DNA from 3 places in the Massilia aerilata genome. Region 1 is predicted to be linked to each of the others. Evidence: predicted binding sites of a transcription regulator. Region 1 holds the regulator's gene; each other region holds the start of a gene.
The links. Region 1 encodes LexA, which represses DNA repair genes until DNA is damaged. Its sites were predicted from a motif close to ACTGTATNNNNATACAGT; they were not measured.
Positions count from the first base shown of each region.

Region 2: recA (recombinase RecA) is a predicted target of LexA. The motif match lies at 2,163-2,180, and genes of this name have one in related genera.
Region 3: ACFPO9_RS23140 (putative DNA modification/repair radical SAM protein) is a predicted target of LexA. The motif match lies at 2,284-2,301, and genes of this name have one in related genera.

Region 1 is NZ_JBHSMZ010000004.1:481,460-486,783, forward strand. It holds gene ACFPO9_RS07045 (tetratricopeptide repeat protein) at 1-440, shown strand, start outside; gene ACFPO9_RS07050 (SEL1-like repeat protein) at 592-1,392, shown strand; gene ACFPO9_RS07055 (tetratricopeptide repeat protein) at 1,457-2,218, shown strand; gene lexA (transcriptional repressor LexA) at 2,317-2,964, opposite strand; gene rpsF (30S ribosomal protein S6) at 3,244-3,627, shown strand; gene priB (primosomal replication protein N) at 3,657-3,941, shown strand; gene rpsR (30S ribosomal protein S18) at 3,962-4,252, shown strand; gene rplI (50S ribosomal protein L9) at 4,286-4,738, shown strand; gene ACFPO9_RS07085 (replicative DNA helicase) at 4,953-5,324, shown strand, end outside.
Region 2 is NZ_JBHSMZ010000017.1:27,916-33,239, reverse strand. It holds gene ACFPO9_RS22385 (sensor histidine kinase) at 1-1,364, opposite strand, end outside; gene ACFPO9_RS22380 (response regulator) at 1,361-2,053, opposite strand; gene recA (recombinase RecA) at 2,244-3,320, shown strand; gene recX (recombination regulator RecX) at 3,339-3,794, shown strand; gene ACFPO9_RS22365 (DUF2889 domain-containing protein) at 4,190-4,747, shown strand; gene sucC (ADP-forming succinate--CoA ligase subunit beta) at 4,802-5,324, shown strand, end outside.
Region 3 is NZ_JBHSMZ010000022.1:37,083-42,406, reverse strand. It holds gene ACFPO9_RS23145 (UdgX family uracil-DNA binding protein) at 1-1,045, opposite strand, end outside; gene ACFPO9_RS23140 (putative DNA modification/repair radical SAM protein) at 1,042-2,271, opposite strand; gene ACFPO9_RS23135 (alpha/beta fold hydrolase) at 2,403-3,209, shown strand; gene ACFPO9_RS23130 (M16 family metallopeptidase) at 3,216-5,324, opposite strand, start outside.

The sequences.
Region 1 (5,324 bases):
CGCTGCCGAGCATCCCTGCGGTCTCGACCCAGTTGGACGAGGTCCGTACGGTCGGCAAGGCCATCGGCAACTGGGCCATCTGCTACAAGGACTTCGCCAAGGACCTCGAGGCCGCCGGGCCGTCGATCAACCGCATTCCGGCCGGCATCCGGAAACTGATGACGCCGGCCGAGCTTGCGCAGGCGATCGGCCGCATCGACACCGTCGTCGCGCGCATCGTCCGGGGCAAGGAGGACGACGCCGAGACCTTCATCACCGAGCGCGCGAACTGGTATGCCGCCACCGACAGGCACCTGGGACAGGTCCGGCCCGCGGTCCTCAAGGAGTTCATGGATCACGAGTACGACTATGTCCGTCGGCCGCAGTCGGGCTATATGGACCACCAGCCAGGGCCGTTTGTCCTGGCGTCGAATACGCCGGCAAAGCCGACGACGCCGTAAAAGTAATCTGGCAGCTGAGAATTGGCTCGACGGGATCAATACAAAAATAGGACAAAAATGTCCTTAAGGCATCGTTCGGAAGTATTGTCATGATGGTAATGCAGGTCTATTATCGTTTCGTTTGACCAAACTTTTCGGGAAAGGGGAGACGATGAAACGACTTGCATTTGCCGTGCTGATGCTGGCGGCCGGGATGGCCTCGGCCAACGAACTGGGCGATGCCGAAAAAGCCTTGCGTGCGAAGGAATACGACAAGGCCTTGCCGATCTATACGAAGCTGGCGAATGCCGGCAATGCCGAAGCGCAGTTCCGCCTGGGCGAGATGTACTGGTACGGCGACGGCGCCGCGGTCGACATGGCCAAGTCGCAGGCCTGGCTGCAGAAGGCCGCGGCGGGCGGCCATGGCGGCGCGAAGGAGACCCTCGACATCCTCAAGCAGCGCGAGCAGCGCGCCGCCGACATCGCCTTCTGGACCAGCGGCTACAAGGGTGAGGACCTGGTCTCGGGCAAATATGCCTGCCCGGCGCCGAAAATCCCGACTGTCTCGAAAACCAACGACGAGATCAACCGGATCCAGGCCGAGATCGCGACCTGGGAGACCTGCTACAACGATTTCGTGGCCAGCGTGAACCAGGTGCCGCCGGGCGTCAAGCGGATCCCGGCCGATGTGGTCAAGCTGATGAGCCCGAAAGAAGTGGAGCAGGCCGGCGCCCACGTCGACGACGCCACCGTCAATGTGATCAGCCGCCGCCAGGCCGAGGCACTGGCCTTTACCGGCGACCGCGACGCCTGGTTCACATCGACCCAGCAGTTCGTGGCGGACGCCAACGGCAAGGCCGAGTCGGGCAAACGGCTTCTTGAAGAGGAGCAGCGCCGCCTGCGCGAGGAAAACGAGACCTACCAGAGGAACAACCAGAAAGGTGCAAGTTTCAACATGGGTGGCAAAAAGTAACAGCCGGTTGAGCTGGCAGGGCTGTGCGGGTATGATGGATTTCCTTTATCACAGCCTTGTTTCCATGAAGACTCTCCTGTTTTGCGTGGCCCTGCTGGCGGCCGGCGCCGCCTGCGCCGACGAGCTGGCCGATGCGGACGCCCTGTTCGCCAAGAAAGCCTATCCCGAAGCCCTGCAGAAATACACCAGGCTGGCGAACGCCGGCAACGTGACGGCCCAGCAGCACCTGGGCGAGATGTATTTTTACGGCGAAGCCGGTGAAATCGACATCGACAAGGCGACCGGCTGGTTCCGCAAGGCGGCCGCCAAGGGCAATGCCACCGCCATCGCCTCGCTCGAGATGATCAAGCAGCGCGACAAGCGCCGCGCCGATCTCGATTACTGGATAGAGAAATACGACGGCGCCGACGTCCGCACCGACGAGTACCGCTGCCCGGCGCCGCGCTTCCCGGCGGTGTCGCGCCAGACCGAAGAGATCGACCGCTACAGCGCCAAGATGCAGGCCTGGCAGGCCTGCTACAACCGCTACGCCGAGCACCTGAACGCCGTGACCCCGCTGACCAAGCGCATCCCAGAGGACATCAAGGGGCTGCTGACCAAGGCCGAGCTGGAGAAGGCCACCGCCCATATGAACGCGGTGCAGGAAGGCCTGTCGGAAGACGTCAAGATCAGCGCGCGCATGGTCGTGGCCGACTTCACGGCCTGGCGCGACGCCACCGACGCCTACGTCGCCCAGCACAACGAGATCGTCAAGAATGCGCCGACCCCCGAGCGAGAGAAGGAGCTGGAGGCGCGCAAGGGCAACTATGCCCCTCCCGGCAAGTAAGGACGGCCGCGCACAATGAACAACGCCCCGCCGGCGTAAGCCGGGCGGGGCGTTTTGCCATCTGGCAAAATAATTTCAGTGCCGGCGCAGCTCTCAGTTCAATGCCACGAACGCAGCAGGCCGACAGCCAGGCCTTCCAGCGCGAACTCGTCGCTGTGCGGATCGACCGTGATGACGGAGAAGTCCGGGTTTTCCGGCAGCAGTTCGATGGTGCCGCCGGTCTTGCGGTAGCGCTTGACGGTGACTTCATCGCCGATACGGGCGACCACGATCTGGCCGTTCTTGGCCGAATCCACTTTCTTGACCGCCAGGAAGTCGCCGTCGCAGATGCCGGCGTCGCGCATCGACCAGCCCTTCACCTTCAGCAGGAAGTCGGGCTTGGCCGAGAACATGGCCGGGTCCACCGAGTAGGTGGTCTCGACGTGTTCCTGGGCCAGGATGGGCGAACCGGCGGCCACGCGGCCGACCAGCGGCAGCGACATCAGCAGGGCGGCCGGGACGGCCGGCACCGTTGCCGCTTCGGCCCCGGTGCTGTTGCCCACCAGGCGGATGCCGCGCGAGGTGCCGGGAGAAATTTCGATCGCGCCCTTGCGCGCCAGGGCTTGCAGGTGTTCCTCGGCGGCGTTGGCCGAGCGGAAGCCAAGCTCCTGCGCGATTTCGGCGCGGGTGGGCGGGAAGCCGGTGTTGTCGATGGCTTCCTTGATCAGGTTGAGGATCTGTTCTTGCCGTGCGGTGAGCTTGAGCATGTTCGAGTAAGTGTAAGTAAAGGAGCGTCTGAGCGACACCCGACACCCTGTATTTTTGTACAGTATTGCGCCGGGCGCAAGGGGAATCCGCCGCTTTCGCCGCTTTTTTTTGCTGGGCGGGTACAGCCGATAACCTGCAGGCAAGGCGCACGGCAGCCGACGCTGAAGATGGTGATTGAGCTCTTGACGTTTTTACGGTTATAATGTCGGGCTTTCCCTTCCCACACTCGTCTTGACGCCGAGGTGGGCATTTGTTTAAACGTCCTTAAGGAGTGTTGCATGCGTCATTATGAAATCGTGTTTATCGTCCACCCGGACCAGAGCGAGCAGGTCCCGGCGATGATCGAGCGCTACAAGACCACGGTCACCTCGCGTGGCGGTAACATCCACCGTGTCGAAGACTGGGGCCGCCGTCAAATGGCTTACCAGATCCAGAAGCTGCCGAAGGCACACTACATCTGCATGAACATCGAGTGCGACAACGAGACCCTGGTCGAGCTGGAAACCGCATTCAAATTCAATGATGCCGTGCTGCGTCATCTGACCGTCAAGATGAAGAAGGCTGAAACCGCACCGTCGCCGATGATGAAATCGGTCCAGCGCGAAGACGCAGCCAAGAGCCACCGTGCCGAGCAGGCTGCTGCTCCGGCCGCTGCTGCTTAATTTCTTCGGAAAGTGAAGCGCAGAGGGCAGTGAACGCGTTGTTGCTGGTTGCAAGCATCGCCGAGCGCGATACCTTGCGATATACCCCGGCCGGCATCCCCATCGTCAGCGGCATCCTGCAACATGGATCGCAGCAGACCGAGGCAGGGATTGCCAGGCAGGTCGAGTTTGAGATTTCCGCGCTGGCCGCGGGCGATATTTCAAGCCGGTTTGCCGATGCCGAACTGGGCGCCGTCTACCAGTTCAAGGGTTTCCTCGCGAGGAAGAACCGCAACAGCAAAGCCCTGGTGTTTCACATCATTGAATTCATTTAGATTAGATACAGGAGCCAAAAATGGCATTCGGTAAAAAGTTCGACAAAAACAAGGCCAAAGAAAAACTGAAGCGCAAACAGCAGAACCCGCTGTTCAAGCGCAAGAAATTCTGCCGCTTCACCGCTGCAGGCGTGGAACAGGTTGACTACAAAGACGTCGACACCCTGAAGGATTTCGTCCAGGAAAACGGCAAGATCATGCCGGCACGCCTGACCGGTACCAAGGCGCACTACCAGCGCCAAGTGGACACCGCCATCAAGCGCGCCCGCTACCTGGCCCTGCTGCCGTACACCGACCTGCACAACGCTTAATCGTCGGTCACGACACGTATACTGGAGAATAATATGCAAATCATCCTGCTGGAAAAAGTCGTCAACGTCGGTAACCTGGGCGACGTGGTCAAGGTCAAGGACGGTTACGCACGTAACTTCCTGATCCCGCAAAAGAAAGCCCGCCGTGCAACCGAATCGGCCGTGGCCGAATTCGAAGTCAAGCGCGCCGAACTGGAAAAGGCAGCCGCCGAGAAGCTGGCAGCCGCACAAGGCCAGGGCGAGAAGCTGAACGGCATGACCATCACCATCGCCCAGAAAGCCGGCGTCGATGGCCGCCTGTTCGGTTCCGTGACCAACTTCGACATCGCTGAAGCCCTGAGCAAGCAAGGTTTCGCCGTCGAGAAGGCCAACGTCCGCATGCCGACCGGCCCGCTGAAGACCACCGGCGAGCACCCGGTTGCCGTCGCCCTGCACACCGACGTCGTTGTCGACGTGACCGTGTCCGTGGTTGGCGAAGCTGCTTAATTAAGCAAGCTTAAGTAACACCCGTCGTCCCCGCGCAGGCGGGGATCCAATTTTGCCGGCGCTAACGTAGCGCAAACAGAACTGGGTCCCCGCCTCCGCGGGGAGTTTTTTTTGGCAATGCCAAAAAAAACGCAGCTTTTCTGTGTTGCAATTTTATGCTTGGAAAATCACCAATCATTTCAGCCGGTGATGCGGAAAAGGTATAATGTCGCCCATGAACACCCCAGCAGACCCGCAGATCGAGTCGCTCCGCATTCCCCCGCATTCCATCGAAGCAGAACAGTCCGTCATCGGCGGCCTGCTGCGCGATAACGCGGCGTGGGACCGTATTGCCGACTTCATGCATGCGGAGGACTTCTACCGCTATGACCACCGGATCATCTTCGAACAGATGGTCCGCCTGATCAACGCCGGCAAGCCCGCCGACGTGATCACCGTGTACGAGTCGCTCGTCCAGCTCGGCAAGGCCGAGGAAGTGGGCGGGCTGCAGTACCTCAACGCGATGGCGCAGAATACGCCGTCCGCCGCCAACATCCGCCGTTACGCCGAGATCGTGCGCGACCGCGGCGTGCTGCGCCAGCTCATC
Region 2 (5,324 bases), on a different contig from region 1:
CGCTCGAACACGCGCGGACGCTCGCCCGGCGCGATGCCGGGGCCGGTGTCCTCGACCTCGAGCAGGGCCAGCTCGCCATCGCTGCGCACGCGCACGGTGACGCTGCCGCCTGCGGGTGTATAGCGCAACGCATTGTCGATCAGGTTCGACAGCAGCTCGCGCAGCATCATCGCGCTGCCGGCGATTTCCAGCGCGCCGTCCGGGTCCTCGTAACCGAGGTCGATCTCGTGGACGAAGGACGCCGTCACCCAGTCCTGCACCACGCTGCGCGCGAGCGCCGCCAGGTCGAGCGGCTCCAGCGCCAGGCCGGCATGCGGCTGGTTCTCGGCGCGCGCCAGCGCCAATAACTGGTTCACCAGGCGCGTCGCCGATTCCGAACTCTTCGCCAGCTGCTCCAGCGAGCGATGGATCTCTTCCGGATCGACCTGGCGCAGGGCCAGTTCGGACTGCATGCGCATGCCGGCCAGCGGGGTCTTCATCTGGTGCGCGGCGTCGGCAATGAAACGCTTCTGGGCGTCGATGGTGTGCGCCAGGCGCGCCAGCATGTCGTTCAGCGAACCCACCAGCGGCGAGATCTCTTCCGGCACCTGGCGCGAATCGATGGGCGACAGATCGTCCGGCGGCCGTGCGCGGATCCGCTCCTGCAGCTGGGCCAGCGGCGACAGTCCCCGCGACAGCGCGAACCAGACCAGGGCCAGGATCACGGGCAGGATGATGAACTGGGGCAGGATCACGCCCTTGATGATCTCGTTGGCCAGCTGGGCGCGCTTTTCCAGCGTCTCCGCCACCTGCACCACGGCCAGGCGCGCTTCCGGACTGGCGGCGCCGGCATCGAGCAGCGGCTGGAGCTTGACCCAGGCATAGGCGACCCGCACCGGCGTGCCGTGCAGGCTCTCGTTGCGGAAGTGGACGCGGCCGCTGCGCTCGGCGTCGTCCAGCGGCGGCAGCGGCAGCTCGCGGTCGCCGTCGATGACTTCGTTGCGCGGCCCGGTGATCTGGAAGTAAACGCTGTCGACGTCGTCGGCGCGCAGGATGTCGCGCGCGCTGCCGGGCAGGCGCGCCACCACCTTGCCGTTCACTTCCTTGACCTGCTGGGCCAGCACGGTGACGCTGTCTTCCAGCGCATGGTCGAAGGGTTGGTTGGCGATCGATTTCGCCACCAGGTAGGTGATGGCGATGCTCATCGGCCACAGCAGCAGCAGCGGCGCCAGCATCCAGTCGAGGATCTCGCCGAACAGCGAGTGCTGGATGCTCTCTTCGGCCTCGGGGGGCGGCGGCACATACACCGGTTCAAGCGCAGGCTCGAGCGCCGTGTCGTAGCCGGCGACGGGCTCGGGCGCGCGGCGCCGCTTCAGGGACCTCACTGGGCAGTCTTGCGCGCGCCGTCGGAATAGCGCTCAAGGCAGTAGCCCAGGCCGCGCACGGTGGCGATGCGGATGCCGCCGGTTTCGATCTTCTTGCGCAGGCGGTGCACATAGACCTCGATGGCGTTGTTCGACACTTCCTCGCCCCATTCGCACAGGTGGTCGACCAGCTGTTCCTTGGACACCAGGCGCCCGGTGCGCGCCAGCAGGATCTCGAGCAGGCCGAGTTCGCGCGCCGACAGGTCCAGCATCTGGTCGTCGATGTAGGCGCTGCGGCCGACCTGGTCGTAGGCCAGCGGGCCGTGGCGGATCACGGTCGAGCCGCCGCCCTGGCCGCGCCGGGTCAGGGCGCGCACCCGCGCTTCCAGTTCCGACAGGGCGAAGGGCTTGGCCATGTAGTCGTCGGCGCCGGCGTCGAGGCCGCCCACGCGCTGCTCGATCGAGTCGGCCGCGGTGAGGATCAGCACCGGCAGCAGGGAGCCGCGCGCGCGCAGGCGGCGCAGCACGTCGAGCCCGGACAGCTTCGGCAGGCCGAGGTCGAGGATCAGCAAATCGAACTCCTGGGTCGAGAGCGCGGTGTCGGCATCCTGGCCGTTCTTGACGCAATCGATGGCATAGCCGGACTGGCGCAGGGAGCGCGTCAGGCCATCGGCGAGTACGCTATCATCCTCGGCTAGTAAAATACGCATCTCTGTTACCCTCGGTTGTTGGTTGGACCCTGATTGCTTGCATATTGTGTGTGATCTTTCGCAACATGTCGATTGCGTCAAACGGCAGTAAATATCGCTTGCCAAAACCACTGGGATTTTATACAGTACTTCCTATTGAAATCGCGCGAGCGGCCCTTATCTTGGTTCACTCTAGGACAGAAAGAAAGTTATGGACGACAAAAAATCCGCAGTAAACGCAGCAGAGAAGGGCAAGGCGCTGGCAGCAGCCCTCGCGCAGATCGAAAAGCAGTTCGGCAAGGGCTCGGTCATGCGCATGGACGCCAACGCGCCGGTCGAGGAAGTGCAGACCGTGTCCACCGGCTCGCTGGGCCTGGACATCGCCCTGGGCGTCGGCGGCCTGCCGCGCGGCCGTATCGTCGAGATCTACGGTCCGGAGTCGTCGGGTAAAACCACGCTGACCCTGCAAACCATCGCCCAGATGCAAAAGCTGGGCGGCACCTGCGCCTTCATCGACGCCGAGCACGCGCTGGACGTCGGCTATGCGCAAAAGCTGGGCATCAAGCTGGACGAGCTGCTGATCTCGCAGCCGGACACCGGCGAGCAGGCCCTCGAAATCACCGATGCGCTGGTGCGCTCGGGCAGCGTCGACCTGGTGGTCATCGACTCGGTGGCGGCACTGACCCCGCGCGCCGAGATCGAAGGCGACATGGGCGACTCCCTGCCGGGCCTGCAAGCCCGTCTGATGTCGCAGGCGCTGCGCAAGCTGACCGGCTCGATCAACCGTACGAACACCCTGGTGATCTTCATTAACCAGATCCGTATGAAGATCGGCGTCATGTTCGGCAGCCCGGAAACCACCACCGGCGGTAACGCGCTGAAGTTCTACGCCTCCGTGCGCATGGACATCCGCCGTACCGGTTCGATCAAGTCCGGCGACGAGGTGATCGGTAACGAAACCAAGGTCAAGGTCGTCAAGAACAAGATCGCGCCGCCGTTCAAGGAAGCCCACTTCGACATCCTGTATGGCGAAGGCACTTCCCGCGAAGGCGAGATCATCGACCTGGGCGTGGACAACAAGATCGTCGAGAAGGCGGGCTCGTGGTACAGCTACGGTGGCGAGCGTATCGGTCAGGGCAAGGACAATGCACGTCAGTTCCTGAAAGACCGCCCGGCCCTGGCGCGCGAGATCGAAAACAAGGTCCGTGCCGCCCTGGGCGTGCGCGAACTGGCGCCAGTGGCTGCCGGTGAAGCGCCGGCCGCCGTGGCAGCCGCTGCCGACGAGTAAGCGTTTGTTGGCGCCCCAGTGAGGCAGGTCCTTAGTCTGAAAGCGCGCGCATTGAAATACCTTTCGATGCGCGAGCACAGCCGGCTCGAGCTGGGGCGCAAGCTGTCTCGCTATGCCGAGGAGGGTGACGATGTCGAAGCCCTTCTCGATTTCCTTGAAAAGAACAACTGGCTGTCGCAGGAACGCTTCGCCGAATCCCTGGTGCACCGGCGTGCCGGCCGCTACGGCAACAGCCGCGTGCTGGCCGAACTCCAGCAGCATGGGGTGAAGGGCGAGGATCTCGACGAGCTCAAGTCCGGCCTGAAAGAAACCGAAGTTGCCCGCGCCCGCGAAGTATGGCGCCGCAAGTTCGACCGGGTCCCGCAGGACGCCGAAGAACGTAGTAAACAAATGCGCTTCCTGATGGCGCGTGGTTTTTCGCAGGGCGCGATCCGCAGCGCCATGCAGGGACGGGACGAGGACGACGAGTCCTGATCCTCAACGCGTCATCCTTAACGCGTCTAACAAAGCCCTCAGGGCAAGGCGCACCGTCGAAGACAGTACGTTAGTACGGCGAGACGGAGCAACGCCGCCATGAGGGCTTTGTTAGACGCGGGAGGCCCAAGCGCACAGCGCCATCCGCCGACGTGCCCTGGCACGTCTCCTCAACGGCGGAATGACGCTGTGCGCTTGGAACACAACAATTCTCTTTATCTTCCTTGCAAAACTGCCTACAAAATCAGCAGCCGGGTGCATCCGCCAGCGCCCTGTGCTAAACTTTCATGGTTTAAGCAGCGCCGCAAGAGCGGTTGTTGCCGTAGAAGCTGCGGCAACGTGCATCAGGCACAACGGCTGCATACTTTTTTCGCCGCATTCCGGCATTGGTGTTTATGCCCCTGTCATCCCCCGCTCCGCGTAAGCTAAGGCACACGCGCGCCATTACCGTCGAAGCGTACGCGCGCGACGATGGGCTGTGGGACCTCGACGCCTGCATTCGCGACATCAAGACCCACGATATCGAACTGCCTTCCGGCCAACGTCCGGGCGGCCTGCCTGTGCACGACCTCAAGCTGCGCGTGACCATCGACCGCGACATGCTTGTCACGGACGCCGAAGCTTCGTCGGATGCCGTACCCTATCCCGGTTATTGCGACACCATCGCGCCCGCTTACAAAAAACTGATCGGCTTGTCGCTGATGAAACATTTCCGGCTGCACCTGAAGGACCGCCTGTCCGGTGTCCTCGGATGCACCCACTTGACCGAGCTGGCACAGGTCCTGCCCACCGCGGCAATCCAGGCCTTTGCCGACGAAGCCATGGAAAATCGCGAAGCCGCGCAATCGGCCGAGCGTCCATATGAACTCGACCGCTGCCACGCGCTGCGCACCGACGGCCCCGCCGTCGCGAAGTACTACCCGCGCTGGGCCTTGAAGGTGGTATCGGGGTAGTATTTTTATTTATCCAACCGTATTCACATCAGTAAACGAAGAAGGGAAGCCAGCATGAAAATCCATGAGTATCAAGGCAAAGAGATCCTCCGAAAGTTCGGAGTGACCGTTCCGCGCGGCATTCCGTGCATGTCGGTGGACGAAGCCGTCAAGGCAGCTGAAGAGCTGGGCGGCCCGGTCTGGGTAGTCAAGGCGCAGATCCATGCTGGCGGCCGCGGCAAGGGCGGCGGCGTGAAGGTTGCCAAGTCGATCGACCAGGTGCGCGAGTACGCGAACCAGATCATGGGCATGCAGCTCGTCACCCACCAGACCAGCCCGGAAGGCCAGAAAGTGCGCCGCCTGCTGATCGAAGAAGGCGCCGACATCAAGCAAGAACTGTACGTCTCGCTGGTCACCGACCGCGTCACCCAGAAGATCGTGCTGATGGCCTCGTCGGAGGGCGGCATGGACATCGAAGAAGTCGCGCACAGCAACCCGGAAAAAATCCACAACGTCGTGATCGAGCCGTCGGTCGGCCTGACCGACGCGCAGGCTGACGACGTCGCCCGCAAGATCGGCGTGCCGGAAGGCTCGATCG
Region 3 (5,324 bases), on a different contig from region 1:
GCTGGCCGGCCAGGTCCTCCTGGTCGCCCGGCTGCTCGCCGACGAACATGATCTTCGCCTTCTTCGGTCCCTCGCCGCCCACCGCCTGGGTCGCGAACTGCCATAGCTCGCAGCGGCGGCATTCGTCCAGCTTCGAAGGCTGCTGGCGCTCCGGCTGCGCATCCTCGGGGGCGATCGGGATGGTGGTGCCCTTGCGCTGGCCGACCGCCTCATACTGGCCGACCTTGCGCGCGCCACGCGCCGCTTCGGAAATCATGTGGGTCACGATTTTGCCTTCTGGCAAATTTTTCCAGCGATGCGAGGGGATGTGCTGCTGCATCACCGCTTGGTTCAGGCGCGCCGGGTTGAACACGCTGCGGTAGTAGGTCAGCCACAAGGCCTCCCCCGTATCTTCGAGATCCTCGGAATTTTTTACCAGCGGGCCGGTGTTGTGCAGCGTCTGTCCATCCCACAGCACGCTGGCTTCGGGCGTGGCGATCATCCAGCTGACCTTGCCCATGCGCGAGACGAAGTGTTCCGCCACCTGCGGCAGCACGTCGTGCTGCGGTTCGTACCAGGCGACGAAGCGCGGCGGCCCGGCTTCGGGCGCGCGTTCGCGGAATCGGATGTAGGCATGCATGTCGTGCTCCTCGCGCCGTACCGCCTTCACCATCGCATTCAGGCGCGCGCCGTCTTCGTCGGCCGGCGACTGCACGTCATGCTCGCCCTGCTGCCAGCGCCAGATGACGCGGTACAGGAAGGCCCAGCGGTCCGGCACGCGGCAGCAGGCGGCGCTTTGCAGCATGTCCATCAGCGAGCGCGGAATGCTTGGCGGCGCGTGGCGGGGTTTGCTTGACGCGGCAGGCGGTATGCCGGCTGGAGTATGCGGCTGCCCAGCCGTGGGCGGCGCACCCGAGAACAGGTCGCCGCCCGCATACGGCGTGCTCCAGGTGACCGCTTCCGGCGGCACGTCGTGGACCAGCAGCTCGCGCGCCGCCTCGCGCCATTCGGCGAAAGTCTCGACCAGCAGCGGCTGGCCTGCGCGCAGCTGGTCGATGGCGCTCATGCCGCCTGCAACTCCGGCCACAGATTCATCTGCTGCGGCGCGTCGGCCATGTTCCGCCGCAGCAGTTCGGAGGATGCCGCGCCTTGCGCCGGCTTGTAGTCGGCGGTGACCACGAAGGGCGCCAGCTTTTTCAGGCTGCAGCGCAGGCGCGACAGGTCTTCCCAGCGGATGCGGCGCAGCCGGCGCAGGTCGATGAGGCGCTTGGCCGAGCGTAGGCCGATGCCGGGCACGCGCGCGATCATGCTCTCGTCCGCGCGGTTCAGGTCGAGCGGGAAGTGATCGCGATTGGCGAGCGCCCAAGCCAGCTTGGGGTCGATGTCGAGCGCCAGGTTGCCGGCGGCCGGCATCAGTTCGCCGGCGGTAAAACCGTAGCCGCGCAAGAGGAAATCGGCCTGGTAGAGGCGATGCTCGCGCAGCAGCGGCGGCGGCGCCGAGGGCACGCTGCTGGGACTCTGCGGGATCGGGCTGAAGGCCGAGTAGTAAACCCTTTTTAACTTGTACGAGCCGTACAGGGTCTGGGCCGTATTCAGGATGGTCTGGTCGTCGCTGGCGTCGGCGCCGACGATCATCTGGGTGCTCTGCCCGGCCGGCGCGAACACAGGCGCTTTCGGGTGCTCGTCCTTTTCATCCAGCCTGGTGCGGATCGAGCCCATCGCCAGCTTGATGGTGTGGACGTTCTTTTCGGGCGCCAGGCGCGCCACGCTGTCCTGGGTCGGCAGCTCGATGTTCACCGACAGCCGGTCGGCGTACTTGCCGGCCAGTTCGATCAGGCGCGGATCGGCATCCGGGATGGTTTTGAGGTGGATGTAGCCGCGGAATTTGTGCTCTTCGCGCAGGCGCCGCGCCACCTCGACCAGCTGCTCCATCGTGTAGTCGCTGGACTGGATAATGCCGGAACTGAGGAAGAGCCCGTCGATGTAGTTGCGCAGGTAAAAATCCTGGGTCAGCTTGACCACTTCGTCGACCGAGAAGCGCGCGCGCGGCACGTTCGAGGTCCGGCGGTTGACGCAATACTGGCAATCGTAGATGCAGAAATTGGTCAGCAGGATTTTCAGCAGCGATACGCAGCGGCCGTCCGGCGTGTAGCTGTGGCAGATGCCCATGCCATTGGTGGCGCCCAGGCCATCCTTGTCGAACGAATCGCGCTTCGGCGCCCCGCTGCTGGCGCAGGAAGCGTCATATTTGGCGGCGTCGGCGAGGATCTCGAGCTTGTCTTTGAGTTCCATTTTTCAGCAAATACTGTATGGATGAACAGTATAACGCAGTTCCGATTCGCGCGGCGGTGCGTGGACGCACGTATGCAATGTGCGAGAATATGCGAGTTTGCAATGTCTCTTTTTGACGAATTTGATGAACGATGTCTGTCCAATACCGCAATAACCTCCACATTGGGGGCACCGGCGACGCGACCATGGTGTTCGCGCATGGCCTCGGCTGCGACCAGACCATGTGGCGTTTCCTCGCCCCGGCCTACCAGGACCGCTTTCGCACCATCCTGTACGACCTGACCGGCAGCGGCGCCTCCGACCGCTCGGCCTACGATCGCACGCGCCACGCCAGCCTGCATGGCCATGCCGACGATCTGCTGGAGATCCTTGAGGCCTGCTCGGCCGGGCCGGTGGTCTTCGTCGGCCATTCGGTCAGCGCCATGATCGGCCTGCTGGCGGCGAACAAGGCGCCCGAGCGCTTCGCGGCGCAGGTGATGGTGGGTCCGTCGCCCTGCTATATCAACGACGGCGATTACGTGGGCGGCTTCAATCGCGAGGACATGGAAGCCATGCTGGGCTTGATGGAAGCCGACTTCCCGAGCTGGTCGCAGCGCATGGCCCCGATCCTGATGGGCGGCTTGCGCCCCGAACTGACCAAGGAGCTGCTGGCCAGCTTCATGCGCAACGACCAGGGTATCGCACGCCATTTCGGGCGCGCGACCTTCCTGTCCGATCACCGCGCCGACCTGCTGCACACGACCGTGCCGTCGCTGATCCTGCAATGCAGCGACGACCTGATCGTCCCGCGCGAAGTCGGCGACTACATGCTGCGCCACCTGCCGAACAGCAGCCTGCGCGTCATCGACGACGAAGGCCACTGTCCGCACGTCAGCGCGTCGAGCGCCACTTCACGGGCGATCGACGCTTTCCTGCACCGGACCTCGAGCCCGGCCTGAGCCGGCTTAGCGGACCGGCTTGCCGTCCGCGTCCAGCACCGTCACCTCGCCCCAGCCCAGCTTGCGGATGCCCGGCTCGACCTTCCGCAGGTCGCCGATCACCAGCCATACGACTTCGTCCGGGTGCACGTAGCGCGTGGCGGCGCCGGCCAGCTGCTTGTCATCCAGCGAGCGCATGCCGCCGGCGTAGCGGCTCCAGTAATCGTCCGGCAGGCCGAGGTTGATGCTGGTGATGGCCGCGCCTTCCAGCGCATCCAGCGTGGCGAAGCGGCCCGGCAGGCGCGAGGTCACGTTGCGCATCACGCTGTCGAACTCTTCGCCGGCGATCGGACGCTGGCCGGCGATGTCGCGGATCTCTTTCGCCACTTCCTGCATCGCTTCGACGGTCTTGTCGGTCTGCACCGGCGCCAGCGCCAGGAAGCTGCGCTGGCCGCGCATGTCGATCATGCGCGCGGTGGTGCCGTAGCTCCAGTGTTTATCCAGGCGCAGGTTGCGGTTCAGGCGCGAGGTCGCCATGCCGCCGAAGTTGTGCATCACGGCCTGGATCGCCAGCTCGTCCGGCTGGCCCGAAGGCAGCGAGACGTGGGCGGCGACGATGGTCGACTGCGGCGCTTCCGGCTTGTCGATCAGGTAGACGCGCTTGCCCGCGGTGGCCGGCACGCTCGGCACCTGCTTGGCGGGCGCGCTGCCGGCCTGCCACTTGCCGAAGCTCGACTCCAGCGCCGGCATCAGCTTGTCCAGGGTGGTGTCGCCGGCCACGACCAGGGTCGCGCTGCCCGGACGGAACCAGGCGTCATGCCAGCGCGCGACGTCGTCGCGGCTGAGGGCCTGGGTGCTGGCTTCGGTGCCGGTCGCCGGGCGGCCGTAGGCGTGATTCGCGCCGTACAGGATGCCCGGGATCACGCGCACCGCGAGGGCGCTCGGCTGGGCCTTTTCCTGCCCCACCTGGGCCAGGCGGCGCTGCTTGGCCAGCTCGACCTGGTCTTGCGGGAAGGTGGCGTTCAGGGCGGCGTCAGCCATCAGCGCCAGCGAGGGCGCCAGCCTGGCGCTGGTCGCCTTCAGGCGCACCACCGACTGGTCCTGCGAGGTGCCGGTGCTGAGGTCGGCGCCCAGCGACTCCAATGCATCCGACAGCTGGAACGCGTTGCGGGTCCGGGTGCCCTTGTCGATCAGGCCCAGCGACAGCGAAGCCAGGCCTTCCTTGCCGGCCGGGTCGGCGGCGGCGCCGGCGTCCAGCACCAGCGCGGCGTTGACGATCGGCGCGCCATGGCGTTCCAGCAGCACGACCTTCAGGCCGTTCTTCAGCTGCGCGCGCTGCATGGCCGGGAAACTGACGTCGGGCGCCTGGCCCAGGGCTGGCAACTGCTTGCGGTCGAAGCTCGACTTCACGCCGGCCAGTTTCGCGAACGGCTTCACCGTCATCGTGTAATGATGGGCGCGCAGCCAACGGTTGCCGGCGGCCTTGACTTCGGCCGGGGTGGCGTTCGCCATCTGCTCCAGGCGGGTCAGGTAGGCGTCTGGGCTGCCGCCATAGGTCATGCTCTCGGCCAGCACGTCGGCGCGGCCGCCGAAGCCGCCCAGGCGCTCGAGACCGCGCGAGAAGTCGGCCAGCTCGCGGGTTTTCACGCGCGCCAGTTCCTCGGCGGTCGGGCCCTTCTCCAGCAGTTCATTCACGATGCGGTCGACTTCACGTTCGACTTCAGCCTGGTCGGCGCCGTTTTTCAAGGTGACGGTGATGCCGAAGCTGCCGCCCAATTCGCTGTCCCCCACGCCGGCGGACACGCTGGTGGCGAGGCCCTTTTCGTACACCAGGCGCTTGTCCAGGCGCGCGCTCTTCGAGCCGGCCAGCACGTCGCCCAGCAGCTGCAGGCGCGCCACATCGGCATCCTTCCAGGCGGCTGCATGCCAGCGGCGGTAGACGCGCACCTGCGGCACCTGGTCTTCCATCTCGTCGCGAATATCGCGGTCCAGCACCGGAATCCAGGTCTCGGTACGCGGCAGCGGCGGCCCCGGCGGCAGCGCGCCGAAGTACTTGTTCACCAATTCGAGCGCGCGCTCCGGGGTGATGTCGCCGGCCAGCGACAGCACCGCGTTGTTCGGGCCGTAATAGGTGCG